4 regions of the Pseudomonas sp. 1L-C-7-B-C1 genome follow, and region 1 is predicted to be linked to each of the others. Evidence: predicted binding sites of a transcription regulator. Region 1 holds the regulator's gene; each other region holds the start of a gene.
What was found. The regulator FliA, encoded in region 1, starts transcription of late flagellar genes. The targets are predictions, from matches to a motif close to CTAAAGTTTNNNNNNNNNNNGCCGNTAA.

Region 2: the regulator FliA is predicted to act here: its motif matches at 3,421-3,448, upstream of motA (flagellar motor stator protein MotA).
Region 3: the regulator FliA is predicted to act here: its motif matches at 1,891-1,918, upstream of AC0Z8Z_RS20535 (methyl-accepting chemotaxis protein).
Region 4: the regulator FliA is predicted to act here: its motif matches at 3,711-3,738, upstream of AC0Z8Z_RS10230 (methyl-accepting chemotaxis protein).

What each region holds. Positions count from the first base shown of each region.
Region 1 is NZ_JBXAWH010000015.1:8,593-16,076, forward strand. Features, by position in the region: gene AC0Z8Z_RS21630 (chemotaxis protein CheA) at 1-109, opposite strand, end outside; gene AC0Z8Z_RS21635 (protein phosphatase CheZ) at 254-1,042, opposite strand; gene AC0Z8Z_RS21640 (chemotaxis response regulator CheY) at 1,062-1,436, opposite strand; gene fliA (RNA polymerase sigma factor FliA) at 1,677-2,420, opposite strand; gene fleN (flagellar synthesis regulator FleN) at 2,417-3,250, opposite strand; gene flhF (flagellar biosynthesis GTPase FlhF) at 3,369-4,712, opposite strand; gene flhA (flagellar biosynthesis protein FlhA) at 4,724-6,853, opposite strand.
Region 2 is NZ_JBXAWH010000009.1:232,090-239,573, forward strand. Features, by position in the region: gene asd (archaetidylserine decarboxylase) at 1-853, opposite strand, end outside; gene AC0Z8Z_RS15745 (rhodanese-like domain-containing protein) at 907-1,722, opposite strand; gene AC0Z8Z_RS15750 (HDOD domain-containing protein) at 1,769-3,304, opposite strand; gene motA (flagellar motor stator protein MotA) at 3,518-4,369, shown strand; gene motB (flagellar motor protein MotB) at 4,373-5,428, shown strand; gene rsgA (small ribosomal subunit biogenesis GTPase RsgA) at 5,562-6,593, opposite strand; gene orn (oligoribonuclease) at 6,707-7,243, shown strand; gene AC0Z8Z_RS15775 (trimeric intracellular cation channel family protein) at 7,361-7,484, shown strand, end outside.
Region 3 is NZ_JBXAWH010000013.1:212,887-220,370, forward strand. Features, by position in the region: gene AC0Z8Z_RS20535 (methyl-accepting chemotaxis protein) at 1-1,780, opposite strand, end outside; gene AC0Z8Z_RS20540 (LysR substrate-binding domain-containing protein) at 1,999-2,919, opposite strand; gene AC0Z8Z_RS20545 (NorM family multidrug efflux MATE transporter) at 3,083-4,465, shown strand; gene AC0Z8Z_RS20550 (putative bifunctional diguanylate cyclase/phosphodiesterase) at 4,646-6,316, opposite strand; gene rep (DNA helicase Rep) at 6,518-7,484, shown strand, end outside.
Region 4 is NZ_JBXAWH010000005.1:217,462-224,945, forward strand. Features, by position in the region: gene AC0Z8Z_RS10215 (FadR/GntR family transcriptional regulator) at 306-1,028, shown strand; gene AC0Z8Z_RS10220 (sensor histidine kinase) at 1,191-1,883, opposite strand; gene AC0Z8Z_RS10225 (response regulator) at 1,880-3,484, opposite strand; gene AC0Z8Z_RS10230 (methyl-accepting chemotaxis protein) at 3,794-5,434, shown strand; gene mqo (malate dehydrogenase (quinone)) at 5,813-7,453, shown strand.

The DNA of each region.
Region 1 (7,484 bases):
CATCTGGCCGGCTTTCCAGCTCGACCAACTGCTCTGACAACAGCTCGAGAATCTCGCCGGCCTCTACCAGAAAATCCTGAAGGATTTCTTCATCGGCGCCGAAGCTCATTGGGGGGTGCTCCTAAAATTAACCGTCAAACCGATCCGGAGGCTGCACTGACGGCCTGCGCGCATTGCTTTCGTCGAAGCATTGGCGCGCGGGTCCAGCAGCCACTTTCACAGAAAACCTGAAGTCCGAAACAGAGTGACCGAATCAGAATCCGAGGCTGGATAGCAGATCGTCAACATCATCCTGTCCGGATACAACGTCTTCACGTTTATCGGCATGAATCTGCGGACCTTCACCCTTGGAGTGAAGTTTTTCTTGTTCTTTTTGCTGACGGAACACTTCCTGGTCGTGCTCGATGCCCGCGAAGCGGTCCACCTGGCTCGCCATGAGCACCAGCTTGAGCAGGTTGCGCTCGACTTCGGTGACCAGCGTGGTCACGCGCTTGATTACCTGACCGGTGAGGTCCTGGTAATCCTGGGCCAGCAGAATGTCGTTCAGATGCGCAGAGACCTCGGTGGTCTCCTTCTCGCTGCGGGTCAGGAACACATCGACGCGGCGGGCCAGATCACGAAACTCTTCGGCGCTGATCTCGCGGCGCATGAAGCGTCCCCAATCGGCGCTCAACGACTTGGCGTCGTCAGTCAGCCCGTGCATTAGCGGCGTGCTCAGCTCCACCAGGTCCATCGTCCGGTTGGCCGCGTTTTCGGTCAGCCTGACCACGTACGACAGCCGCTCGGTGGCGTCGGTGATCTGGGAGACCTCCTCGGCCTGCGGCATGTTCGGGTCGATCTGGAAGTTGACGATCGCGCTGTGCAGCTCGCGCGTCAATTTGCCGACTTCCTGATACAGGCCACGGTCGCGGGTCTGGTTAAGCTCATGGATCAGTTGCACGGCGTCGCCGAACTTGCCTTTTTCAAGGCTCGCGACCAGCTCTTGTGCGTGTTTCTTCAGGGTTGACTCAAAGTCACCCATTGTCGAATCTTTGGAATCCATAGCGCCCTCGCAGCGGACATCAGCTATTGACGCGCTCGAATATCTTTTCGATTTTCTCTTTGAGCACTTGCGCGGTGAACGGCTTCACCACGTAGCCGTTCACACCGGCCTGAGCGGCTTCGATGATCTGCTCACGCTTGGCTTCGGCAGTGACCATCAGCACCGGCAGGCTGCGCAGACGCTCGTCGGCACGCACCTGACGCAACAGGTCGATGCCGGACATGCCCGGCATGTTCCAGTCAGTGACGAGGAAGTCAAAGGCGCCGCTTTGCAGCATCGGCAATGCGGTGAGTCCGTCATCAGCTTCGGCCGTGTTGGTGAACCCAAGGTCACGCAACAGGTTTTTTATGATCCGCCGCATCGTTGAGAAGTCATCAACGATGAGGATTTTCATGTTCTTGTCCAATTCGACCTCCAAGCAGTCTTTAACGCGTTCAGCACCTGAACGCGCATTCAATCAATACCGGCTGCGCCGAACATGAAAAGGGGTGGAATCGACCGGGACGAGCGCAGCGAAACCGGATCATCCACGACCCGGTTCGACCGACTCCTGCCATGTCTCTTTTGCTTCCCGCTCACGTCCTGCACAGCCGGTCTTACAAGCAACACGCAGGCCTCGCGGCCCGCGCCTGATTCAGGAACGTGCGCGCCACTCGCCAAGGCGACCGCGCAACCGCGCCGCGCATTGACTGTGCAGCTGGCTGACCCGCGACTCGCTGACACCCAGAACCTCACCGATTTCCTTGAGGTTCAGCTCTTCGTCGTAATACAGCGACAACACCAGGCGTTCACGTTCCGGCAAGTTGGCAATGGCCTCGGCCAGCGCAGCCTGGAAGCGCTCGTCTTCCAGATCCCGCGACGGTTCCAGGGACTGGCTTGCGCCGTCCTCGTGCAGCCCTTCGTGTTCGCCGTCCTGCAACAGGTCGTCGAAACTGAACAGTCGGCTGCCCAGGGTATCGTTCAGAATCCCGTAATAATCGTCGAGACTCATTTCAAGTTCGGCAGCAACCTCGTGATCTTTAGCGTCACGGCCGGTTTTTGCTTCGATTGAACGAATCGCGTCACTGACCATGCGCGTATTGCGGTGGACCGAGCGCGGTGCCCAGTCCCCCTTGCGCACTTCGTCGAGCATCGCGCCACGGATACGAATACCCGCGTACGTCTCGAAACTGGCCCCTTTGGTGGAGTCGTATTTGGTCGAGACCTCGAGCAAGCCAATCATGCCCGCCTGGATCAAATCCTCGACCTGCACGCTGGCCGGCAGACGCGCCAGCAAGTGGTAGGCGATTCGTTTGACCAGCGGGGCATAACGCTCGATCAGCTCATACTGGGAGTCTTTGGACGATTTGCTGTACATGCGATAGCCACTTGCTGTCATGAGACGGGCCCTGCGCTGGTTTGATGCACGAGGCGTTCTACGAAAAATTCCAGGTGACCGCGCGGGTTCGCCGGCAGCGGCCAGGTGTCGACTTTCTGTGCGATGGCCTTGAACGCCAGCGCGCATTTAGAACGCGGAAACGCTTCGTACACGGCGCGCTGCTTCTGCACGGCCTTGCGTACGCATTCGTCGTACGGCACGGCGCCTACATACTGCAGGGCCACGTCGAGAAAGCGGTCGGTGACCTTGGTCAGCTTGGCGAAGAGGTTGCGCCCTTCCTGCGGGCTCTGGGCCATGTTGGCCAGGACGCGGAAGCGGTTCATGCCGTAATCGCGGTTGAGCAGTTTGATCAGGGCGTAGGCGTCCGTGATCGACGTGGGCTCGTCGCACACCACCAGCAGCACTTCCTGGGCGGCGCGCACGAAGCTCACCACCGACTCGCCGATGCCGGCGGCGGTATCGATGACCAGCACGTCGAGGTTGTCGCCGATGTCACTGAACGCCTGAATCAGCCCGGCGTGTTGCGCCGGGGTCAGGTGGACCATGCTCTGGGTGCCCGACGCCGCCGGCACGATGCGGACGCCGCCCGGGCCTTGCAGCAGGACATCGCGGAGCTCGCACCGCCCTTCGATGACGTCAGCCAGGGTGCGTTTGGGGGTCAGCCCCAACAATACGTCGACGTTGGCCAGACCCAGATCGGCGTCCAGCAGCATGACGCGACGTCCCAGCTCGGCCAGCGCCAGTGAAAGATTCACTGAAACGTTGGTCTTGCCTACGCCACCTTTGCCACCGGTCACCGCGATAACCTGTACGGGATGCATGCTGCCCATGTTAATTGTTTACCTTGTCTTGCTTAGACCTAAGCCACATGTCGGGCTGCACGTTCAGTGTCTGAACAATGCCTGGCAGACCATCGATGCAGGAAAATTCCACTGTCATTTTCTTCACCTAGCCCGCGCGCTTGCCGGTGCTGTGATAAAGATCCGCAAACATATCCGCCATCGCTTCCTCGCTTGGCTCCTCCTGCATCTGCACACTGACAGCCCGGCTCACCAACTGGTGCCGACGCGGCAAATGCAGATCATCCGGTATCCGTGGGCCATCGGTCAGATAGGCCACAGGCAGTTCGTGTGTCACGGCCAGGCTGAGCACTTCGCCCAGGTTGGCCGTTTCGTCGAGCTTGGTCAGGATGCACCCGGCCAGGCCGCAACGTTTATAACTGTGGTAAGCCGCTGACAGCACCTGCTTCTGACTGGTTGTCGCCAGCACCAGGTAGTTGCGCGCCTTGATGCCACGGCCGGCGAGGGTTTCCAGTTGCAGACGCAGGGCCGGATCGCTGGCTTGCAGGCCGGCGGTGTCGATCAACACCACGCGCTTGCGCAACAGCGGCTCCAGCGCCTGAGCCAGGGACTGGCCCGGGTCGACGTGGGTAACCGGTACATTGAGGATCCGGCCCAGGGTTTTCAGCTGTTCCTGAGCGCCAATGCGGAAACTGTCCATGCTCACCAGCGCGATATTTTGCGCGCCGTATTTCAACACATATCGGGCTGCCAGTTTAGCCAGCGTGGTGGTTTTGCCCATGCCGGCAGGGCCGACCATGGCAATCACACCGCCCTCTTCCAGTGGCTCCACATCGGGCGTGGCAATCATGCGGGCCAGATGGGCCAGCAGCATGCGCCAAGTGTGGGCCTGATCGTTCGAGTCCGGCACCATCGCCAGCAGATCGCGGGACAGCGGGCCGGAGAGGCCGACGCGTTGCAGACGGCGCCACAGGTTGGCCTGCTGCGGACGGCTGCCTTGCAGCTGGTTCCAGGCCAGCGAGCCCAGCTGGACTTCCAGCAGTTCGCGCAGGCCGTTCAATTCGGAGCGCATCGCTTCGTAGGCGCGGTCGCCCACGGCCGGCTCGGCGTTGCGCTCGGCACGTTCGGCAGCCACAGCAGCGTGGATCGACGGGCGAAACGGTTCTTCCAGCGTCGGTTCAATCTGCTTGCTGTCATCCATCGCAAGGCCGGCGAACAACTGACGGTTGGCGACAGTGTCCAGCTCGCTGCGGTGGGTCAGCTCAGCCTGAGCGGTGACGATGCGCGACTGGGTCTTGCGCAATTCTTCTTCGAGTTCGATGTTCGGCACACGCGGCGCCAACGCAGACAACTTGTAATCCAGAGCGGCGGTCAGTTCCACGCCGCCGGCGATCCGCCGGTTCCCGATGATGGCAGCTTCAGCGCCCAGCTCATCGCGAACCAGTTTCATGGCTTGTCGCATATCGGCGGCGAAAAAACGCTTAACTTGCATGACTCACTACCTCAGCCGTTGGGCCCGACAGTCGCTACGATGGTGACTTGCTTATTGTCAGGAATTTCCTGGTAAGCCAAAACATGCATATTCGGTACAGCCAACCGTCCAAAGCGGGACAACATGGCGCGAACCGGACCTGCGACCAACAAAATAACCGGCTGCCCCTGCATCTCCTGACGCTGCGCCGCTTCGATCAACGAGCGCTGAAGTTTCTCAGCCATGCTCGGTTCGAGGAGAACGCCTTCTTCCTGACCCTGACCTGCCTTCTGCAGACTATTTAGCAAGATCTGTTCCAACCTTGGTTCAAGCGTGATGACAGGCAGCTCCGGCTCAATGCCGACAATGCTTTGGACGATTGCGCGGGACAATCCGACCCGTACCGCAGCCACCAGCGCGGCGGTATCTTGACTACGCGCGGCGTTGTTGGCGATGGCTTCAGCGATGGAGCGGATGTCGCGAACCGGCACCTGTTCGGCAAGCAGCGCCTGCAGCACCTTCAGCAGGGCCGACAGTGACAGCACGCCCGGCACCAGTTCTTCCGCCAGTTTTGGCGATCCCTTGGCCAGCAGGGTCATCAATTGCTGGACTTCCTCGTGGCCAATCAATTCATGAGAGTGCTTGTAGAGAATCTGGTTCAAGTGGGTTGCCACCACCGTGCTGGCGTCCACCACGGTGTAACCCAGGGATTGCGCCTGAGCGCGCTGGCTGATTTCAATCCAGACGGCTTCCAGACCAAACGCCGGGTCCTTGGCAGTGATGCCGTTGAGGCTGCCAAATACCTGACCGGGGTTGATGGCCAGTTCGCGGTCGGGGTAAATCTCGGCTTCGGCCAGGGTCACGCCCATGAGGGTCAGACGATAGGCGCTTGGCGCCAGGTCGAGGTTGTCGCGGATGTGCACGGTCGGCATGAGGAACCCCAGCTCCTGGGAGAGCTTCTTGCGCACGCCCTTGATCCGCGCCAGCAGCTGACCACCCTGATTGCGGTCCACCAGCGGAATCAGGCGGTAGCCCACTTCCAGACCGATCATGTCGATCGGGGTGACGTCGTCCCAGCCCAGTTCCTTGGATTCCTGCGCCCGGGTCGGCGACGGCAGCAGCTCTTGTTGACGCTTGACCTCTTGCACCGCGGCAAGCTTGACCTGGTTCTCTTTCTTCCACAGCAGGTAAGCACCGCCAGCGGCCACCAGCCCGAGGCTGATGAATGAGAAGTGAGGCATGCCCGGAACCAGGCCCATGACGATCATGATCCCGGCGGAGACAGCGAGTGCCTTGTGGGAGGCGAACATCTGGCGGCCGACCAGTTTGCCCATTTCTTCCGAACCGGACGCACGGGTGACCATGATCGCGGCGGCAGTAGACAGCAGCAGAGAAGGCAACTGCGCCACCAAACCGTCACCGATGGTCAGCAGCGCGTAGACCTTGCCGGCGTCGCCGAAGGTCATGCCGTGTTGCAGGATGCCCACAAGCATGCCGCCGATAAGGTTGATGAAGAGGATCAGCAGGCCGGCGATGGCGTCACCGCGGACGAATTTGCTGGCACCGTCCATGGAGCCGTAGAACTCGGCTTCCTGGGCGACTTCGAGGCGACGACGCTTGGCTTCGGGCTGGTCGATGAGGCCGGCGTTGAGGTCGGCGTCGATGGCCATCTGTTTGCCGGGCATGGCGTCGAGGGTGAAGCGCGCGCTCACTTCGGAGATGCGCCCGGCACCTTTGGTGACGACGACGAAGTTGATGATCATGAGGATGGCGAAAACAACGATACCGACGACGTAGTTGCCGCCGATGACGACTTCACCGAACGCCTGGATGACTTTACCGGCGGCGGCGTGGCCGTCCTGGCCGTGGAGCATGACGACGCGGGTGGAGGCGACGTTGAGGGCCAGGCGCAGCAGGGTGGCGACGAGGAGGATGGTCGGGAATACGGAGAAGTCGAGGGGCCGCAGGGCGTAGATACAGACGAGCAGGACGACGATGGACAGGGCGATGTTGAAGGTGAAAAAGACGTCCAGCAGGAACGGCGGCATGGGCAGCATCATCATGGCGAGCATGACGAGGAGCAGTAGCGGGACGCCAAGTTGTCCACGGCCCAGGCCGATCAATCCGGTTCTGGCGTGGGAGATGAGTTGTGAGCGTTCCACCGATGGGCACCTGCGCGTTAAATCAATCTTTTGACGCCGAAGCGTTGTATCGGGGTTATTGCAAGAAGGGGTCCAACATTTGGGATTGGGGTGAAAATATCAGAGTGCCAGTATTTAGATTTGAGATCTGGGTCGTGGCTGAGTACGCCAAAATCACAAGCGTCGGCCTAACGGCCTCGGTTTCGCCTTCGGCGAGTTACTTGGAAAAGCACCCCAAGTAACCAAGGGTGCCTGCTCCTGGTTGGGCCCTTCGTTCCTCAGGGTTCCTTCACTCCGGTCTTGCTCCGTGGGCCCGCGCCGAACGGACATCCATGTCCTGACGGCGCTCTCGCCGCATCCATGCGGCTCGGCCCACTGCGCAAGACCTGCGTTCAGCCTGCACCCAAGTCGCGATTTGTGGTGTCTGGACCTTTTGCGTAGAAAGATCAAAGGCAAAAGCTTCCCGGCTAAAGCCGGTCCCACTGACTGCATGCGGTGCCCTTGTAGGACTGGCTTCAGGCGGGAACAGGCCATTCCTGCTGACTGCACGCGCTGCTTTTTGTGGGACCGGCTTCAGCCGGGAAGACGCCTGTGTGACCACCAACAATTTCACTGACTGCACGCGCTGTTTTTTGTGGGACCGGCTTTAGCC
Region 2 (7,484 bases), on a different contig from region 1:
GCGCGAGGCCCTGACCCATCTGAACGGGCGAACCGGCGGCCAGCAGCTCGGACCATTTCACCTGATTGGGCCCGAACAGCACGATGGCCGTAGAGCCCAGTTTGAAGCGACCCAGCTCGGCGCCTTTTTCCAGGTGAATGGGCGCGCGCGCTGCTTCGTCGTAGCGGAAAGTCTTGAGCTCGCGCTTGTACGGCGTGACCAGGCCCGCCCACACGGTTTCGATCGAGGCAACGATCATGGCGCCGACCAGCACGACGGCCATCGGACCGCGCTCGGTGTCGAACAGGCACACGACGCGCTCGTTACGGGCGAACAGTTCCGGCACGTTTTCCGCCGTGGTCTGGTTCACCGAGAACAAGCGGCCTGGTACGTAGACCATTTCGCGCAGGGTGCCGGCGAGCGGCATGTGAACGCGGTGATAATCCTTCGGCGACAGGTAAACCGTCGCGAACTCGCCACCCATGAACGGCGCGGACAGACGCGCATCGCCGCCCAGCAGCTCCAGCACGCTGTAGCTGTGGCCTTTGGCCTGGAAAATTCGGCCGTGTTCGATCGGGCCCAACTGGCTGACCGCACCGTCCGCAGGGCTGAGGATCGCCCCCGGTGTCGGGTCCAGGGGGCGAGCGCCCGGCTTGAGGGCACGGGTGAAGAAGTCATTGAAGTGCTGATATCCGGTGATGTCCTCGACCTGAGCCTGGGACATGTCGACCTGATAGCGGCGCGCAAACCATTGGGTAAACGCGTTTTTGAACCAGCGAACGCGGCATTCGGCCACGCAGCCCGCCAGTTGCGACAGCAAATGATGGGGAAGCAGATACTGGAAAAGGATAAATAGACGCTGTTTCATCAAAATTCCTAAAACGTTTGAAAAAGGGAATACGAATCGACGCAACATGGGCGCCGATTTTATTTTTCGACCGGGGTGTCCGGATGGTTGCCCCACTCGCCCCACGAGCCTGCATAGCCCTTTACCCTCGGGTAACCCAGCGCCTTGGCCACCAGATAGGTGAAGCCCGAGCGATGATGGGTCTGGCAGTGGGTGATGATTTCTTTCTCCGGGGTAATGCCCAGGTTTTCGAGGATCTGCGGCATGTCCTTGCGGATGCGCAGGTTGCGCGCCTGATCCATGCCGGCGGTCCATTCGAAGTTCACGGCACCGGGAATGTGGCCTCCCTTCGCAGCGACGACTTTTTCGCCTGAGTACTCCGTCGGCGCTCGCGCGTCCCAGATCGCCAGGTCAGCGGCGCCCAGGCGGCTTTGCAGGTATTCGCGAGTGGCGGTGGGCTCGTCGTGCAAGGTCAGCGAAACCGGACCGCCGACGGCTTTTGGCACCTCTGTCGACAGTGGCAGGCCCTCGGCTTGCCAGGCGAGCAGGCCGCCGTCGATATAGTGATACTTTTTGTGTCCGATGACGTCCAGCAGCCAGATGAACCGGCCGGCCCAGCCACCGCCTTCGTCGTCGTAGACCACGTACACAGCGTCGGGATTGTGCCCCAGTTCGCCGAACAGCGCTTCGAGCTGCGTGTGCGAGGGCAGCAGCCCCGGCGCAGGCGGCAGGCCCAGTTGCGTACGTTTCGGATCGACGAATCGCGCGCCGGGAATGTGGCCGGCCTCATAGCGGGCCGGGCTGGTCAGGTCGACCAGGATAAGCTCTGGCGCGCTGAGGCGTGCTTGCAGGTCTGCGGGCTCGATGACCAGCGGCAAGCTTGAAAAGGCAGACATCTAGCGTCTCCGGATCGCGAAAAGGTTGCGAATTGTAGCTCAGCCGTCAGCCATTGCGATGGCTAAAGGTGGTGAGTGCTTTCTCGATGCACTGGCCGGTTTTGCCGAAAGCCTGGACGGAAACTTCGGAAAACGGTCCGCCGCCCTGATCGGCCATCACCATCATCACCACGCGGCCATTGCTGGCGAGCGAGCGGATCAACAGGTTTTCGCCGCTGAACAAATTGCGCAGTTGCGCCGGGAGTAACGCAGAAAACTGGGCGTTGTTGGCCGGCGTCAGACGCAACTGCGTAGGCTGGGCTAACAGACGTTGCAACACAGTGCTGTCCTTGTAGGGGACCAGCAGCGCAGCGGCCGACTTGTTTACACCCGCGATCTGATGCACGCGCAGGCTGTCGGTCTTGCGATCGGTCATCAACAGCACCACCCGCTGCATGCCTGCTGCCACCAGCGCATCCCGGGCGCAGGTGGTCAGGTGCATCGCGTTGATGAAAATGCCGGGTTCTTTCAGCAGATCGGCGCAGTGTTTGCGCCACAGCTGCAAGGCATCGGGCGATGGCGGCGGGGCGGGCAGCAGGCCTTTATGAACCCGACGGCTATTCCACGGCCAGAGCAACGCCTGGGCCGGGTGCCAGATATCCGGGCCGGAATGCTGGCGAGCGCTGGCCGCCGCGTTCTGATGAACCTGCTGCTGAAGCTCATCGAGCGGCTGCTGCAGGTACAGGCTGGTCAATAGCTGCCAGCGCAGGCTGTGCGGCGTGTCCCAGGCCTGGTGCGCTGATAGCGCGAGACCGTTGGCCAGCAGAATTGTATTGGCGGGCTGGTTCAGCCAGCGGCGCAGCGGGAGGTCGGCGTCGAGTTGCTGTTGCTGCTTGAGCGGATCGTCGCTGCTGTGGGCAATGCGCAGCACGCTTACCAGATTGCGTTGCTGTGAGGTCAGCAGTTCGTAACCCTGGGTCACCCAGACCGGCAGGCGCCAATGCTGTGCCAGCCCCAGGCACAAATCCACCAGCCGCACGCCAAACAGCGTGTTTTCCACAGTCTTCGCGCACTCGCCCTTGTGGATAACCCGCAGTTCCCACGCTTCCAGCAATGTGGGGTGCGCCAGCGCCATCGGCCAGAGCGGCGACAGAAACAGCAGGCTGCCGAGATGGATGTCCTGCCACAGCCGGGCCAGTTGGTTTGCGAACAGGCCGTAAGCCTGTTGCATGGCGTGTTGACTGATCAGCTGTATTTGACGCAACGCCACCGGAATATCCCGTGCATCGACGCAGGGTAGCCGCGCCAGCAGCGCTTCAGTGCGCGCCAGACCCAATCGGTTGATGGCGACTTCCAGACTCTCCGCAGGCTGAGCGGTGGCGGGGCTGTTCAAGTTGGCTTCGCGCAATACATTGAGCACCAGCGCCGGGCTGTCCTGCATGAGGTCGGCGATATCGCGCAGCGAGCGGCGGCTATCGGTCAAGGCCGCCTGCACGCGTTTATACGCCACGGCGGGCACCGGCAAGGCGATGCCGTCGAGCTGCTTTATCCAGGTATCGAGGGTGCGCGGAACAGGGAGCGAAGAAGCTTTATCTGATTGCATTCACAACACCCGTACGGCTGGGAGGTTTTGATCAATGTAGGGTACTGGCATCATGCTGGCCCTCATGGGCGCAACGTCCTGGGCCATGCATCGATCAGCATTTTCCTGTGATCTGACTATAGTCTGGCGCATTCATGCCGATAAGCAGGACAAGAGTTTCAAGCGCTTCTCGCACAATGACCATGAACCCGACTCAGTAAGTATTTTCTACCTATGGCAAAAATTATCGGCATCATCGTCGTTTTCGCGAGCGTTCTCGGCGGATACGTACTGTCCCACGGTCAGATCGCTGCGTTGATCCAGCCTTTCGAGGTCATGATCATCGGCGGTGCGGCGTTGGGTGCATTCCTGCAAGCCAACCCGGGCTATATGACCATGCTGGTCATCAAGAAGTCTTTGAAGATGTTCAGCACCCGGTTCACCCATGGCTACTACCTCGAAGTGCTGGGCCTGGTCTACGAGATCCTCAACAAAAGTCGTCGCGAAGGCATGATGGCCATCGAGGGCGACATCGAAGAGCCCGAGAACAGCCCGATCTTCGCTAAATACCCTGGCGTGCTCAAAGATACCCGCATGATCGCCTTCATCTGCGATTACCTGCGCATCATGTCCTCCGGCAACATGGCGCCCCACGAGCTGGAAGGTTTGTTCGACATGGAATTGCTGAGCATGAAAGAAGAGCTCGAGCATCCTTCCCACGCAGTGACCGGTGTAGCCGATGCCATGCCAGGCTTCGGTATCGTTGCTGCAGTATTGGGTATCGTCGTGACCATGGCCTCCCTGGGTTCCGGCGACAAGGCAGCGATCGGCATGCACGTTGGTGCGGCGCTGGTGGGTACGTTCTTCGGTATTCTCGCGGCGTACGGTTTCTTTGGCCCGTTGGCCACTTCCCTGGCCCACGACGCCAAGGAAGAAATGAACGTCTATGAATCGATCAAGGCGTCGCTCGTAGCGTCGGCGTCCGGCGTGCCGCCTTCGCTGGCCGTGGAGTTCGGTCGCAAGGTTCTCTATCCGGCCCATCGCCCCAGCTTCAGCGAGCTGGAACAAGCTGTTCGCGGTCGTTGATCCATGGAAAATAATCAGCCAATCATCATCAAGCGCGTAAAGCGCTACGGCGGAGGGCATCACGGCGGCGCCTGGAAAATCGCATTTGCCGACTTCGCGACGGCGATGATGGCGTTCTTCCTGGTGCTGTGGCTGATGTCGTCGGCCACGCCCGAACAATTGATCGCCATCGCCGGCTATTTCAAGGACCCTGTGGGGTTCTCCGACAGTGGCTCGCCCTATGTGATTGATCTGGGGGGGTCGCCGGAAATGTCCCCTGACCAGACGCTGAACCCGGAGGTGAAATCCACGCCTGCGCCGGATCGCGTGCCGGTCGACGCTGATCAGCAGGACGCCGCCGCCGAGCAGGTTGAGCAGGACCGTCTGGAGATGCTGTTGCAAGAGTTGCAGACCAAGATCAACGAGAATCCGCAACTGGCAAAATTCAAAGACCAGATTCTGTTCGAGATCACTCAGGACGGCTTGCGTATCCAGATCACGGACGCCGAAAACCGCCCGATGTTCGACATCGGCAGTGCGAAGCTCAAACCGTATTTTGAAGACATCTTGCTGGCCATGGCCGACACCATTAAAGCGGTGCCTAACAAAGTCAGCATCAGTGGTCACACCGACGCGACGCCTTTTGTCGGCAACAACGGCTTCGGCAACTGGGAGCTGTCGTCGGGTCGAGCGAACGCCGCTCGCCGGGCGTTGCTCGCGGGAGGGTATCCGGATCAGCAGGTGGCGCGCGTAGTGGGCTATGCGTCTTCGGCACTGTATGACAAGGAGCACCCGCAAAATCCGGTCAATCGTCGCATCGACATTGTGGTGATGACCAAGAAAGCGCAGCAGCGTATCGAGGGTGCGCAGAATTCAGGTGAAGCACCGCAAACGCCGGATGCACCGGGAGCCGCTTCGCCAGCGCCTGTGCCTGGCGCTGCCGGACCGGCCAACCAGCCGGGGGCACCGACCTCCACACCTGCCGTTGATCCGCAGGCTTACGCCCAGCCCCACGAGATTCGGCAGAAGCTGAACATCTTCGATCAGGGCCAGCTGAAGATCGACGAAACAAAGAACTGATACTGGGTTGCAGACACGAAAACGCCGCGATGATCGCGGCGTTTTTGTTTGCGCAGTTCAAGCGCTGGGACTGCAGTCAGTAGGACCGGCTTCAGCCGGGAAGGCCTAAATCGGATTGGCCACTACCGCTGAATCAGTAACTGCTTTCCGGCAAGCTCGCGATGATCGAGCGATAGCTGTTCATGCGCTGCTGTTGCACGCGGCCGTCTGCAAGGCCCTGCAACAAGGCACAACCGGGTTCGCGGTCATGTTTGCAGTCGCGGAAGCGGCACCGGCCGAGCAGGTTGTTGAATTCGATAAAGCCCGCTTCGACGTCGGCACGGCTGACGTGGCCGAGGCCGAATTCACGAATCCCCGGTGAGTCGATCAGGTCGCCGCCGCGCGGGAAGTGGAACAGCCGCGCAGTGGTGGTGGTGTGCGTGCCTTGGCCCGAATATTCCGACAGCGGCCCGACGCGGGTGCCGACTTCTGGCAGCAGGCTGTTGACCAGCGAGGATTTGCCGACGCCAGACTGACCGACGAACACGCTGATGTGGCCATCCAACTGGTCCTGCAATTGCTGCATGCCGTCGCCGTGGTGGGCCGACACTTCCAGCACCGGATAACCCAGCGTGCGATAAACGGCCAGTAGCGCATTCAGCGCAGGCGCGTTTTGATCGTCGATAAGGTCAAACTTGTTCAGCAGCAGCAACGGCCGAATACCCGCGTGCTCAGCGGCAACCAGATAACGATCAATCAGGTTGGCGTGGGGTTCGGGCATCGGTGCGAAAACGATGACGATCAAATCAACGTTGGCGGCGACCGGCTTCAACTGGCCTCGGCTGTCCGGGCGGCTCAGCTCGGTATCGCGGGGCAACTGCGCAACGATGACGCCGATGCCCTGATTGCCGGCGCGCCAGACGACGCGGTCGCCGGTGACCAGCGCCGGCAGGTTGGCGCGCAGGTGGCAGCGGAAAACCTGACCCTGCAGCTCGCCGTCCTGCGCTTCGACTTCTACCTGCACGCCAAAATGCGCGATGACCAGACCCGTTTGCTCGGGACCGAGATCGCCGCCTTCCAGCGTTTCGAGAGCGGTTGATTCACGTTTGGCGGCACGCGCTGCGCGTTCGCCCTGAATCTTTTCGATGCGCCAGTTCTGGCGGCGATTGAGTTGGCGTTTGGCCATGGGTGTTCAGTGTTCCGTTTGAAGACGCATAAAGGTGCTGATTTGATAAAGCGCGGGCGAGTCTAGCACGCCCGGGTGGGCTAAACTGCGCGCCAACGCTGAGGAGCCGACATATGCAGAACAAACAGAATCTGATCTGGATCGACCTGGAAATGACCGGTCTGGACCCTGATAACGACGTCATCATCGAGATGGCAACGATCATCACCGACAGCGAGCTCAACACCCTGGCCGAAGGCCCGGTCATCGCGGTTCACCAGAGCGACGAGCTTCTGAACGGCATGGACGAGTGGAACACCCGTCAGCACGGTGGCTCCGGCCTGACTCAGCGCGTGCGCGAAAGCAAAATCTCCAACGACGAAGCCGAGGCCATGACGCTTGAGTTCATCAAACAGTGGGTGCCCGAGCGCAGTTCGCCCATCTGCGGCAACAGCATCTGTCAGGACCGTCGCTTCTTGTACAAGCGCATGCCGACGCTGGAAAACTACTTTCACTACCGCAACCTCGACGTCTCAACCCTCAAGGAACTGGCCGCACGCTGGTCGCCGGATCTCAAGTTCAAGAAGGGCAGCACGCACCTGGCGCTGGACGATATCCGTGAGTCGATTGCCGAACTGCGCTTTTACCGCGAGCATTTCATCAAGTCCTGATGACAGGCCGTTGGCGGCCGAGCACGGTCGCCTGGAGAGGGCGCAGGGCTAAACGCTCTCTTTTGGTGCCCGGGTCGAGTGGTTAGACTGCGCCCCTTTCTCGCAGGGACTGCCGCCATGTTGTTGATGCTCTACTTGATCGCTATTACGGCCGAAGCCATGACCGGCGCGCTGTCCGCCGGCCGTCGCGGCATGGACTGGTTCGGCGTGGTGCTGATCGCGTGCATCACGGCGTTGGGCG
Region 3 (7,484 bases), on a different contig from region 1:
CCGACCGGCTTTGTTCGTCGATCTGGGCCAGGGCTGCGGCGACTTTGGCGTTGCGCGACAGGCCTTCCTGCATCAGCGCGTTGCCTTGCTGCATGGTGTTGATCGCATTGCTGGTCTCTTGCTGGATGCTGCTGATCATGCCGGAGATTTCGTCGGTGGCTTGGCGCGTACGAGATGCCAGGCTGCGGACTTCATCCGCTACCACCGCAAAACCACGGCCTTGCTCACCAGCGCGTGCTGCCTCAATGGCGGCATTGAGGGCCAGAAGGTTGGTCTGCTCGGCGATCGAGGTGATGACGCTGACAATTCCGCCAATCTCCTGCGAGCGCTGGCCCAAGGTATCGATCACCGTCGCGGTGCTGCTCAGCGAGCCTGCAATTTGCTCCAGCGAGGCCGACGCCTCCTCCATGGACGTACGACCGATGCGCGTCTGCTGGGCATTGCCCTGGGCCATGCGCTCGGTAGTGCCCATGTTGTCGGCGATGGTCAGGGCCGTGGCGCTGAACTCCTCCACTGCGCCGGCCATGCTGGTGATTTCGCCGGATTGCTGCTCCATCCCTTCATAAGCACCGCCCGACAGGCCGGACAACGCGTTGGCTCGGCTGCTGACTTCCAGCGCTGCTGTGCGGATGTGGGACACCATGGTTTCCAGCGCCTGGCCCATCTTGTTGAAGCTACCCGCCAGCTGACCAATTTCGTCATGGCTGGAAACGTTCAGGCGCGCGCTCAAATCACCGGCACCCAACGCTTCCGCCTGACTGACCAACGCCGACAGCGGCCGCAGCTTGCTGCGCAGCAGCCAGATCGCGGCAGCGACAGCGATCAGCATCGCCAGGAGGCTGCCGATGGCCAGTTGCGTGCCGACGCTCCAGGTCACTGCGCTGATTTCATCCTTGGGCATCGTCGCCAGAACCGTCCACGGGCCGCCGGCAAACTTCTCGCCGACGGTGTAGAAGTCTTCACCGGCGTCCTGCCAGAACCGCCCAACGCCTGGCGTCTTGACGAACTCGGCCAGGGTGGTGCTTGCCTGATCCAGATCCTTCACGCCCGCTGGTGCCACCAGCCATTTGCTCTGCTCGTCGAGTAGGGCCAGCGAGCCGGTGGAGCCGATGCGGAAGTTTTTCAGGTTGTCGAACTGCGCTTTCTGCGCGTCGGTGTAGTCGAAACCGACAAACAGCACGGCGATGACCTTACCGCTGGCGTCACGCACCGGGCTGTATTGAGTCATGTACAGGCGATCGAACAACAGCGCGCGACCGACGTATCCCTGGCCGGCGAGCAGCTTGTCGTAGGCGGGATGTTTGTGATCCAGCGAGGTACCGAGGGCGCGTGAGCCGTCCTGCTTGCTCAGGGAGGTGCTGACGCGCACGAAGTCGTCGCCGCTGCGCACAAAGACCGTCGCCACGCCGGCCGTCATTTTCTTGAAGTCGTCGACTTCCGTGAAGTCGTTGTTCAAAGCCGTACCGTTCAGCAGCAACGCAGGAGTCTGCACGCCCGCAACCGCGATCTGTTGATCGGCCTGGACGCTCAAACCACCCGAAAAGCGCTTTTCAAACAGCCCGCTTAAACGCTGGGTGCTGTCGCGCAGCGTGCTGTGGAACGTGTTCAACTGGTCGGCCAGCAACCGGGCTTCGCTGCTCATGTGCTCTTCGCGAATGACCAGGTTAGCCGAGTCCAGAGAGCGCAAGGCGAATAGCGTACTGCCGCTGATGACGACGGCCAGAATAACGGCCAGGGCGATGCCGAGTTGCGAGGCAATTCGGGCGCGAGGCTGAGACATTGGAGCTCCTTGCCGAACGACTGGACCGTCCTGATCTCAGGAACACCATTCGGACGAATCTAATAGAGGGGATCGATGAACCGATTGAGGTGAACCGGCTCTGCATTACACCTTCGGCCGCCAAAAGAAATACTTGAGTCCAACCCCCTCTATGGACGGAATTATTTCCTTTTCTGACAGTCTCGGCGCCCTTTTTCAATAAGCCTGCGCTCTGCGGTTCACTCCAGAATCGTCACGTCCGGCAGCTCCATCGCCTGCACTTCACCCTGCAAAAAGTCACTGAGCCGGCGCATACGCTCACCGCCCGGTCGAGTCTTGGGCCATACCAGGTAATAGTTCTCGCCGCTGACGACTGCGGTGCGCCACGGCAGGCTGAGTCGGCCCTGAGCGACGTCCTCCGCCACCATCAGCAGATCACCCATCGAAACGCCGTAACCCCGGGCCGCCGCGATCATGCCCAACTCAAGCGTGTCGAATACCTGCCCGCCCTTGAGCGAGACCCGGTCAGACAAGTCCATGCGCTCCAGCCATCGGCGCCAGTCGCGACGGTCAGGCGTGGGGTGCAGCAGTTCGGCGCCGGCCAGTCGCTCGGCATCCCACGGCGCGTCATCCAGCAGCGTCGGCGCGCCCACGGGAATCAGCCATTCCGGGAATAGATACGTCGCCTCCCATTCCGGCGGGAAATGCCCATGGCTGAGCAACACCGCGCAATCGAACGGCTCCTGGGTGAAGTCGACGCTGTCGATGTCCATCCAGGCGCTGGTCAGTTGCACTTCGTTACCCACTTGCAAGTGGCGAAAACGACTCAGCCGCGCCAGCAGCCAGCGCATAGTCAGGGTTGAAGGAGCCTTCATGCGCAAGATGCCCTCCTCGGCCATCAACGCGCTGCACGCTCGCTCCAACGCGGAGAACCCTTCACGCACACCCGGCAACAATTCCCGCGCGGCCTCGGTGAGCTGCAGGTTGCGACCATTGCGGCGGAACAGGCGGCAGGCGAAGTGCTCCTCCAGCGTGCGGATATGCCGACTGACGGCGCTCTGGGTGATCGACAGTTCTTCAGCGGCGCGCGTGAACGAGCTGTGTCGCGCAGCGGCTTCAAACGCGCGGAGGGCATACAGCGGCGGAAGTGTGCGAGACATCGGCGTAGCTCCTCGGGGAGTCGGGCAACTGCAGTCACTCTACTGCAGAAATGCCAGGATGAGTTTTACTCATGCGAGTGATCGGATTTATCCCTTTGTGCATCTACGCCGCAATCCCCACAATGACCAGCCTGCCAACACCCGTAGCCCGAGCGCAAAGACCATGCACCAGCACGCTTTCAAAGAACTGTGGATCATCCTGCGTCTGGCCGGGCCGCTGATTGCTTCGCAAATGGCGCACATGCTGATGGTGTTCACCGACACCGTGATGATGGGCAAGCTGGGCCCGGAGTCCCTGGCCGGTGGCGGGCTAGGGGCGGCGAGCTACAACTTCGTGTCGTTCTTCTGCGTCGGTGTCATGGCGGCGGTCGGCACGCTGGTTGCGATTCGCAAGGGCGCGAATGATCACGCCGGGGTCACCCGTCTGACCCAGGCCGGCTTGTGGCTGGCATGGGGCATGGCCTTGGTTGCTGGGCTGATCCTGTGGAACCTTGAGCCGATCCTGCTGCACTTCGGTCAGGACGAGGCTAACGTACACATGGCCAGTGAGTTTCTGATCACGCTGCCATTGGCGTTGCCTGGCCTGCTGAGTTTCATGGCCCTGCGCGGTTTCACCAGCGCACTGGGGCGTGCCACCCCGGTAATGGTGATCAGTCTGGTGGGCGTGGCCCTGAACTTCGGGCTCAATTATGCGTTCATCCACGGGCTGTTCGGCCTGCCGCACTGGGGCCTGATGGGCATTGGCCTGGTCACGGCCATTGTCACCAACGCCATGGCTCTGGCCCTCGCCCTGCACATTCGTTATCACAGCGCCTACGCGGCGTATCCCCTTCACAAAGAACTGATGAAACTCTCGCGCAGCTGCCTGAAAGAGCTGTGGCGTCTGGGCCTGCCCATCGGCGGTACGTATGCGGTGGAAGTCGGCCTGTTTACCTTTGCGGCGTTCTGCATGGGCGCCATGGGCAGCACCCAGATGGCCGCGCACCAGATCGCCCTGCAATCGGTATCGATGGCGTTCATGGTCCCGGTCGGGATTTCCTACGCGGTGACCATGCGCATCGGTTTGCACTACGGCGCAGGGAACCTGTTGCTGGCGCGCACCGCCGGACGCATGGGGATTGGCTTCGGCGGGCTGCTGATGCTGTCGTTCGGCATTCTTTTCTGGGTTGCGCCCCACGCCGTCATCGGTTTGTTCGTGGACGTCAACGATCCGAAATACCAGGGTGTGGTCGAGCTGGCGGTGAAGCTGCTGGCAATCGCAGCATGGTTCGAGATTCTCGACGGCACGCAGACCATTGCCATGGGCGCGATTCGGGGATTCAAGGACGCCAAGACCACATTCCTGATCGGACTGGCGAGCTACTGGGTGGTCGGCGCGCCGTTGGCGTGGGGCCTCGGGTTTCTCGCGAACCAAGGCGCGGTGGGCGTGTGGTGGGGATTGGCGATTGGCTTGCTTTGCTCAGCGGTGGCACTGACCTGGGCATTCGAGCGCAAGACGGCGCGGCTGCTGCGCAAAGAGGCGACCGGCGTTGTGGTGATGGGATAGGCCTCTGCGGGTATTCACAATCCGGGGCGGTCACAAACCCGACTGTAGGAGCAATCGGAGGTTACGACGGTCGCGAAGGCGGTGGGTCTGTGACATCCATATCGGCTAACCTCATGCATTCGCGAGCAAGCTCACTCCTACAGAATCACTCCGAGGTGTGTTCAAAGAACGAGCCGCCGCTCACTGGCTCTGCAGCGCATTCCCTTTGTTCTGATCCATCGCCAGATACTCCATCAGCTCCGGCAATGCCAGCGGGTGGCTGATCAAAAAGCCCTGAGCCTGATCGCAATTGAAGCTGCGCAGCAATGCCAGTTGCTCAGGAGTTTCGACACCTTCAGCCACCACTTCGAGGCTGAGGTTGTGGGCCAGGTTGATCATCGCGTGGACCAGCTTGCGGTTTTCCTCACGCTGCTCCATTTCGCCAACGAAGCTCTTGTCGATCTTCAGCAGCGTGATCGGCAGGCTGTTGAGGTGCACGAAGGATGAAAACCCGGTGCCGAAATCGTCCAGCGAGAAGCGCACACCCAGGCGCCCCAGCGCGTCCATGGTCTGTTTGACCAAGTCACTGCGGCGCATGACGGCTGTTTCGGTCAGTTCGAATTCCAGCCATTGCGCGTCAATGCCGCGGTCGGCGATCAACCGACTAAGCGTCGCAAGCAGCTGGTTGTCCTGAAACTGGCGGAACGACAGGTTGATCGCCATGTGCAGCGGCGGCACGCCTTTTTCGCGCAGGGCCTGCATGTCGCGCAGGGCACGGGCGATGACCCAATAGCCCAGCGGCACGATCAGCCCGCTTTGCTCGGCCAGCGGCACGAACTCGCTCGGCGGTAGCAAACCGCGTTCGGCGTGGCGCCATCGCACCAGTGCCTCCAGCCCCAGGATGTGCCCGGTATTCAGGCACAGGCGTGGCTGGTAATGCAGTTCTAGCTCATCGCGACGCAAGGCCCGTCGCAGCTCACTTTCCAGATCGGCGAGACTGCGGGCATTGCGGTTGATGCGTTCGTTGAAGACATGAAAGGTGCAGCCCTGAGTGCCCTTGGCCTGCTGCATGGCGATGTGCGCGTGCCACATCAACGGATCGGCGCCGCCGTTAAGGCGCGCATAAGCGATGCCAAGGCTGCAGCCGATCAACAGGCTTTCGCCGTCGACCCAATACGGTTCGGACAAGGCTTCGGTAATGCGCTCGGCGATGGACTCCGCCCGTTCTGGAGCGCGTCGTGTGTCGATCAGCAGAGCGAATTCATCGCTGCCCAGTCGCGCCAGTTGATCGCATGCCTCCAGCTGGCTCTTCAGCCGGGCGACCACTTGCAGGATCAGCCGATCCCCCGCCTGATGGCCCAGCGCGTCATTGGCTCGGCGGAAGTTGTCCAGGTCCAGATGCCCCAGCGCCAGACCTCGGCCGTCGAACTCGGCGAGCCGGGCAGCCAACAGCGTCTGGAAGCCCTGTCGGTTGGCGATGCCGGTGAGGGGATCTTGCTCGGCGAGGCGATTGAGTGTGGTTTCCAGCACGCCCCGTTCGCGCACATGACGCAGACAGCGACGCAAGGCCTGCGGAGTGAGCGCGTCGCGCACCAGCCAGTCGCTGACACCGACGGGCTCTTCCTCCGGCTCTGTGTCAAAAAGCAATACGGTGGGCCAGTTGCATTGGCCGGCCGCGGGCTGAAGGGCTTCAGTGGTGAAAAGGATTCCGGGGATTGCGAGGTCTGCTTGATGGCCAACAGCGCCCCAGCTCGACGCGCAGTCAAGGACAGCGGCGTCTCCGAGCGGCGCCAGGCACTCGCGCAACGATGCCGGCCATTCGGGCGAGTCCGCCAAAAGCAGCAAACGCAAGGGTTCGACAGGCGTAGACAAGCTAACTCCCCACACAAACGTAAAGACCTTGGCGCACCCTCGAATGAGGGTCGTCAAACGCGAGAATCATCCGCAATACGCAAATGTAACAAAACGGCGAAATATAGATAGCGCGGCGCATCACAGGGTCGGACGGTGGCTGCACAATCCGCTGACCCTGTTAAAATGCCCGCCCTTTTCCAGGCAGCCCCATTTTTCCCCATGTCCCGACTCAATCCCCGGCAACAGGAAGCCGTGAACTACGTCGGCGGCCCTCTTTTGGTGCTCGCCGGCGCTGGCTCCGGCAAGACCAGCGTGATCACACGCAAGATTGCCCACCTCATCCAGAACTGCGGCATCCGAGCCCAGTACATCGTCGCCATGACCTTTACCAACAAGGCAGCGCGGGAGATGAAAGAGCGTGTCGGAACCCTCTTGCGCGCTGGCGAAGGACGCGGCCTGACCGTTTCGACGTTTCACAACCTGGGCCTGAACATCATCCGCAAGGAACACGCCCGTCTGGGCTACAAGCCCGGGTTCTCGATCTTCGACGAGACCGACGTCAAGGCGCTGATGACCGACATCATGCAGAAGGAATACTCGGGCGACGACGGCGTCGACGAGATCAAGAACATGATCGGCGCCTGGAAAAACGAACTGATCCTGCCGCCCGAGGCCCTCGCCAATTCGCGCAACCCCAAGGAGCAGACCGCCGCCATCGTCTACAGCCACTACCAGCGCACGCTCAAGGCGTACAACGCGGTGGATTTCGACGACCTGATTCTGCTGCCGGTGAAGCTGTTCGAAGAACACGCCGACATTCTGGAAAAATGGCAGCACAAGGTGCGCTACCTGCTCGTCGACGAATACCAGGACACCAACGCCAGCCAGTATCTGCTGGTGAAAATGCTCATCGGCACGCGCTGCCAGTTCACCGTTGTGGGCGACGACGACCAGTCGATCTACGCCTGGCGCGGCGCGCGGCCGGAAAACCTGATGCTGCTCAAGGACGATTACCCGTCGTTGAAAGTGGTGATGCTAGAGCAGAACTACCGCTCGACCAGTCGGATTCTGCGCTGCGCCAACGTGCTGATCGCCAACAACCCCCATGCCTTCGAGAAGCAACTCTGGAGCGAGATGGGCCACGGCGACGAAATCCGCGTGATTCGCTGCAAGAACGAAGACGCCG
Region 4 (7,484 bases), on a different contig from region 1:
GCGTCAGACTCAGGCTTCGGGGCTGATCGAGGACCTGTGGGAGTGAGCTTGTTCACGAAGGCGTCAGTCCAACCGCTGCATCTCTGGCGGCGGGAAGTCAGCATTCGCGAGCAAGCTCGCTCCCACAGGATCAGTGTGGGGCTCAGGCTTGGAAACTGATCGAGGAACTGTGGGACCGCCACCCCGGTCGCTCCCACAGGTTCGGTGTTCAGCCGAACAATCTCAGGTCATTTCGAGCGGCGCGCCTCATTGTCCGCCAATGCTATGATGCGCCGCATTCACCGCTCAGGATCGCCCCGCGCACCATGGATTACCGTAAGCCCTCCGACCGTAAAAGCATGCACTCGCGCATTGTCCAGGACATCGGCATGCAGATTGTCTCGGGCCGCTTCAAGCCCGACGACAAGCTCCCCGCCGAAGCCTTGCTCTGTGAAGAATATGCGGTCAGCCGTCCGGTGCTGCGCGAAGCCACGCGGGTATTGGTCGCCAAAGGGCTGGTGTATTCCCGGCCACGGGTGGGCACGGTAGTCAAGCCGCGCCGCGAATGGCACATCCTTGATCCGGACGTGCTGCACTGGCTGATGCAAAGCTCGCCGCAGAATGAATTTTTCGCCCTGCTCACCAGCGTGCGAAGCATCATCGAACCGGCCGCCGCCGCCCTCGCCGCGCAACATGCGACCCCCGAAGACCTCACCGCCATTAGCGAAGCCTACGAGCGCATGGCTGCGGCGCCGACCGTCGAAGACGTGCTGCAACCCGACCTCGATTTCCACAGCCGCATCGCCGACGCTACACACAACGACCTACTCGCGCACTTGTGCAACATGCTGTCGCTGGCACTGCGCGAAGCGTTGAAGCATTCCAACAAACGCCCGAACCTGCACGAACTGGCATTACCTCGCCATCGCGCTATCCTCACTGCCATCGAAAACCGCGATGCACTGGGCGCCCACCACGCCACGCTGGTGCAACTGGACGATGCGCGCAACGCGCTGAATGTGGTGCTCGGAAAAGGCGTGAAGCTGTAATTGGCAGACGCTTCTGCCGTGTCCACCATCAGGCGGCTTACGCAGACACTGTGGGAGCGAGCTTGCTCGCGAAAGGGCGGCTTCCGCTGAATTTCCAAGCGATGGAATACCGTATTCGCGAGCAAGCTCGCTCCCACAGATTCGCCCACAGCGTCATTGTTGTCAGGGCAGATAAATACTGAACAACCCGCCACCCAAGGCGCCGCCGTTGGCAATTTCGATGTGGCCGGGGACGCCTTTGCGCTGATGCTGCCGGGCAATGTTCGCCGCGAAATACAAACCCAACCCCGTGCTGCCGCTGTTCTGGTTGATCCCCAGCACGTAGTCAGTCTGCTCCTCGATCATGCGCGCGGGAAAGCCCGGGCCGTCGTCGTTGATGCTGATCACCAGTTGCTCGCCGACCTGTCCTGCCGTAATCAGCACTTCGCTGCGCGCAAAGCGAATGGCGTTGATGACCACGTTGGACACCACCGAACCCACCAGCTCGCGATCAAAGAAGCCCGGCAAATCGAAAGCATCGACGGTAAAGCGGGCAGAGATGCCGCGACTGACGAGGACTTCCTGATGAAAGGCCAGCTGCGCTTCGATGAAATCATCCAGCTCGTGATAATCCGGGCGCAACGGCAGTTGGTTGACCCCCAGCTTGTACAGCCCAAGCAGCTGCACCAGCATGCCGTTCAGGTGGGCGAATTCGTAATCGATGACACCCTGATCCGGCGTACCACGACAGTTCTCGGGAAGCTGCCTGACCCATTGACCGTGGGCCTGAATCAACGAACCCAGCGAGTTCTTCATGTCATGGACAGTGGAAGCAATCACCATAGAGAAGTCGAGCCCGAGATCCTGATCTTTCATTCGCCGAAAGCCCTCAGCCGCAGTTTCTGGAAGCGCTCGAAGCGCGGGTCGGTCTCTGGCATCTTGCCGACCATCTTGAGACTGTTCTGGCATTCCGCCAGGCTCGCCGCGTCGAGGTTCTGGACGCCCATGTGCAGCAGCGACTGCGCCATGTTCAGGGCGATACTGATGTTCTTCGGTTGCAGGGCCAGGCCCTGGCGGAACAGATCCTGCGCCTCGCCGAGCTTGCCGGCGCGGTAGCAGCGAATGCCCTGGACGTTGAAGTCGATAGCCGCTTTGCCCGCACCGAGAATCTCGGGATCGTCGGTCTGCTTGGCGATGTTCTGCATGACCACCGGATCGTCGCCGTAAATCTCGGCACAGCTTTTCAGAATGCCCGCGCCGGCGTTTTCCTGGCCGAGGGCCTTGAGCTGCGACGCCACTGCCAGAGCCGCATCGGCGCTGAGAAACTGCTCCATGCCCTCAAGCCGCTCCATCGCCTGCTCGGTCAGCTTGGCGGCCATGTCCGGATCGGAAGACGCGACGCTGGTGGCTTTCATCAGACGCGCGCGCACCTGCAGGCCGGCATCGTTGCCGTTCTCTTTGGCGACTTCGGTCAGGGTCTGGTTGATCTCCACACGAGTGCGCGCATCCAGTCCGCGCTCGCCGCCACGGCTGATCAATGCCTGAGCAAAACCCAAGTTGGTTTCCGGGTCCTTGAAGCGAGAAAACTGACCTTGGGAAACGGCCTGACGATACGCTTTCGACGCACCGTCGAAATCCTCATTTTCCAGCGCCAGCTTGCCCAGCAAACGCTGACGGCGAACGGCGTAGGGCGACAAGCGCACCGCCTCTTCCAGCATCTTCTGGGCGCGCTTGTTGTCGCCGCTGGCCACCAACACATCGGCCAGCCCGTCGTACAACACTGGCATGGCGTTGAAGGCGCGAATCGCTTCTTCGTACACGGCTTGCGCTTCGGCATTGCGGCCGCGCTTGAACAGCAGCTTGCCCAATGCCGCATACGCCCAGGGTTGCGGGCGGTCCGCGAGGATCGACTTGAGAAAGGCTTCCAGCGGCTCGTGCTGGTTGAGATCACGCAGTGCGTCGGCCTTGTAGCGCAGGCACAGCGGCGCAAAACGGGGGTCCTGTTTGGTCAACGCGAGGCAGGCCGCCAGCACTTCGGTGGGGTTGCTGCGATCAAGCGCTTGCAGGATCGGTTTGAGCAGGGTCTTGCGCTGGACGATCTTCTCCAGACGCTGAGCCAGGCTTGCACGGTTGAACGGCTTGGTGAGGTACGCATCCGGCTCCCACTCCAGGGCGCTCATCACCATCGCCTGGCTGTTTTCAGCGGTGACCATGACGAACACGCTTTCGTGGCTGATCAGCCGATCGGTCATCAGGTCTTCAAGCACCTGCTGGCCGTTTTTCTTGCCATCGCCCAAATTGAAGTCGTGGAGGATGAAGTCGTAGCGCTTCTGCGCGCACATCTTCAGCGCCTCTTCGCCGGTGTCGGCAGTGTCCACTGCCCTGACGCCCAGCTCGCGCAGCATCGAGCGGACCGAACTGCGGAAGTCGGAAAAATCGTCGACGATCAGAAAGGTTTTTTGGTTCCACGCCAGCATCGAGATTCCTGTCACCGGATAAATAGTCGGCCCTGAGGCACTTGCAAGGGCGGCGGTCTCGTTCCCAACGTCCGGGCAGAGACGGCCAATAGAGTTGCGGCATGACGCCGCTTGTCCGAGTTATCGGCGGCTGCAGGGCAAAGCTTAGGCACGCCGCGCGGGAAAAGTGACGAGGCGTGCGCCGGGTTGACGGGGCATCGACGCCGAAAGAGGCTTACACGGCCGGGTAAAGTCCTTGAGCGTGCCGCCGATATCCAGTCATGCAACGCGTAGCCAACAGCAACAACCCATTCCCTTCGAGTGCACCCCATGTCCTGGCTGACCGACCTGAAATTGAAGACCAAGCTCCTTTCGGCTTTCTGCCTGTGTGCGCTGATCACTGTGGTCGTGGGCGTGCTGGGTCAGAGCGGTATCTCGCGGCTTTACGAGCTGTTTGAAAACACGGTAAGCGACAATCTGGTATCGATCGCCAAAGTCGATTCGGTGAAGGCCAACGTCATCGCCACCAACCGCGACTTTTTCAAGGCCATCGGACTGAGCGCGCTCAAGGCCAACCCGGACGACATCAACGCGGCGATCCAGTCACTGAAAGAAAATCAGGCCCAGGCCGAGACCGACTTCAAGGTCTATCGCTCAACGCCGCTTGAAGCGGATGAAAGAGCCGCAGGCGATGACTTCGAACGCGACTGGGCCGCTTACATCAGCGCCGCCCTCAATGCGCTGTCTGTGGCGCAGAGCGGCGACCTGGAGCAAGCCAGCAAACTGGCAGCCACCAGCGTGACGCCCAGCTACCGCAAGACCATGGGTGAACTGAAACTCATGATCGAATCCAACATGCGCCAGGCCAACGAACAGGCACAGGCGGGGGTTGAAACGGACAAGCAGGTCACTTGGACGCTGATCATCGGCTCGTTGATAGCAGTGGTGTGCGCCATCACGTTGGGGCTGATCGTCACGCGAATGATCACCCGGCCTATCTACCAATCGGTGGCCAGCGCCACCCGGGTGGCGGCGGGTGATTTGAGTCAGGCGATCCAGGGTGGCGGCCAGGATGAAACCGGTCAGTTGCTCAAGGCGCTGTCCAACATGCAGGGCAGCCTCAAAGGCACGGTTCAGCAGATCGCCACCGCGTCGGACCAACTGGCGTCCGCCGCTGAAGAACTGACCATGGTCACCGATGACAGCACCCGCGGGCTCATGCGTCAGAACGATGAAATCCAGCAAGCCGCCACGGCCGTCAACGAGATGACCGCTGCGGTGGAAGAAGTGGCGCGCAACGCCGCGAGCGCGTCGCAGGTGTCTGCGCAGACCTCCGAAGATGCCATCAAGGGCCAGCAACAAGTGCAACAGGCTGTCACCGCGATGAATACCATGACCGTGGAAATCACGGACTCGACCCAACGCGTCGAAGCGCTGGCCGGGCAGATCCGCGATATCACCAAAGTGCTCGACGTGATCCGCGGGATCGCCGAGCAGACCAACCTGCTGGCGCTCAATGCCGCCATCGAAGCCGCCCGCGCTGGCGAGCAGGGCCGAGGCTTTGCGGTGGTGGCGGACGAAGTACGTGCCCTCGCCCACCGCACTCAGACCTCCACCGGCGAAATCGAGTCGATGATCACCAAGGTGCGCAATGGCGCCGACGAAGCCGTACAGGCCATGGGCAAAAGTCAGGCAATCGCCGTGCACACTCAGTCGCTGGCGACCGAGGCCGGCCACGCACTGGAACGCATCAGCGAAGGCGTCAGCCAGATGAACGAACGCAACCTGGTCATCGCCAGCGCGGCGGAAGAGCAGGCGCAAGTGGCTCGCGAAGTAGACCGCAATCTGGTGAACATCCAGGACCTGTCGACGCAGACCGCGGCGGGCGCCAACCAGACCAGCGCCTCGAGTCAGGCGCTGTCGCGACTGGCCGTGTCGTTCCACGCCATGGTCGGTAAATTCACGCTTTGACCCGGCGTGCGTCTCGACGCCACGCCACCCAATCGCCACCCTGAGACAAAATGGCGTATTGACTAATTTGACACCCGATTTGTCGAAAATGACATTTCGGGTACAATCCCCGCCCGCCGCAGGGGATGGGCCTGATGACCAGGTTCTGCGGTGGATGATGTTTACTCAAGCTGCTGATTCCAATGATTGAATAAAAAGCACAGCACCGAGGGACATAGAACACGAGGTCGACCTGTTCACTGGCCTCTTGACCCTTCCTCCTCGTTTTCCGAGAGCGAAGCCTGTCTGACGTTCGCGCCGCACACTGGCGCCCGGCACTGCAGGACGTTGCGCGACGAATGCTGCAGGCGGATAACTTTCTATCTATTGGATGATTCGATGTTCAAGAAAACGAGCACCGCTCTACTGGGCCTCGCGATTTCGGCCACCTTCCTGCAAGCCCACGGCGCAGAAAGCAAAAAAGTCGATGTACTGCTGATCGGCGGCGGCATCATGAGTTCGACCCTGGGCGTCTGGCTTAATGAACTCGAGCCGAGCTGGTCGATGGAAATGGTCGAGCGTCTTGATGCGGTCGCCGAAGAAAGCTCCAACGGCTGGAACAACGCAGGCACCGGTCACTCCGGCCTCGCCGAGCTGAACTACACGCCTGAAGACAAAGACGGCAAGGTCAACATCTCCAAAGCCATCGAAATCAACGAAGCCTTCCAGGTTACCCGTCAGTTCCTGTCCTGGCAGGTCCGCCAGAGCGTCCTGAAGAACCCGCCTTCGTTCATCAACACCACACCGCACATGAGCTTCGTGTGGGGCGATGACAACATCAAGTTCCTGAAAAAGCGTTATGACGCGCTGCAAGCCAGCCCGCTGTTCCGCCCGATGCAGTATTCCGAAGACCCGGCGCAGATCGCCAAGTGGGTCCCGCTGATGATGGAAGGCCGTGATCCTTCGCAGAAGCTGGCGACCACCTGGACGCCAATTGGCACCGACGTCAACTGGGGTGAAGTGACCCGCCAGTACGTGTCGTACCTGCAGACTCGCCCGAACTTCGACTTGAAGCTGTCCAGCGAAGTCAACGACATCACCCGCAACGACGACGGCTCGTGGCACGTCGAATACAAGAACCTGAAAGACGGCACTACCACCGGTACCGACGCCAAGTTCCTGTTCATCGGTGCAGGCGGCGGCGCGTTGAAGCTGTTGCAGAAATCCGGCATTCCCGAAGCCCAGGAGTACGCAGGCTTCCCGGTTGGCGGTTCGTTCCTGGTGACCGAGAACCCGACCGTTGCCATGCAGCACATGGCCAAGGCCTACGGCATCGCCTCCACCGGCGCGCCGCCCATGTCGGTTCCGCACCTAGACACCCGCGTGCTCGACGGCAAGCGCGTGATTCTGTTTGGCCCGTTCGCCACCTTCTCCACCAAGTTCCTGAAAGAAGGTTCGTACTTCGACCTGTTCAGCAGCATGACCACCCACAACTTTTGGCCGATGACCAAAGTGGGCATCGAGCAGTACCCGCTGGTCGAGTACCTCGCCGGTCAGTTGATGCTGTCTGACGACGACCGCTTCAAGGCGTTGCAGGAATACTTCCCGCACGCCAAGAAAGAAGACTGGCGCCTGTGGCAAGCCGGTCAGCGCGTGCAGATCATCAAGCGTGATGCGGACAAGGGCGGCGTGCTGAAACTGGGCACCGAAGTCGTTTCCTCCCAGGACGGCACCATCGCTGCCCTGCTGGGCGCATCGCCAGGCGCGTCGACCGCTGCACCGATCATGCTGAACGTCCTGGAAAAGCTCTTCAAAACCCAGGTCGCGACGCCTGAGTGGCAAGCGAAGATTCATCAGATCGTGCCGAGCTATGGCACCAAGCTGAATGAATCGCCAGCCGCCGTTCAGCAGGAGTGGAACTACACCGCCGAAGTGCTGCAACTGGGCAAGCCGCCTGTGCTCGATCAGAGCGTCGGCACCAGCACTGCTGCGCCGGGCAAGCCTGCTGAAAGCAAGCCCGCCAGCGACATGGCGCTGTAAGCACGCCTGACCGCTTGCATCGATTCCGCTG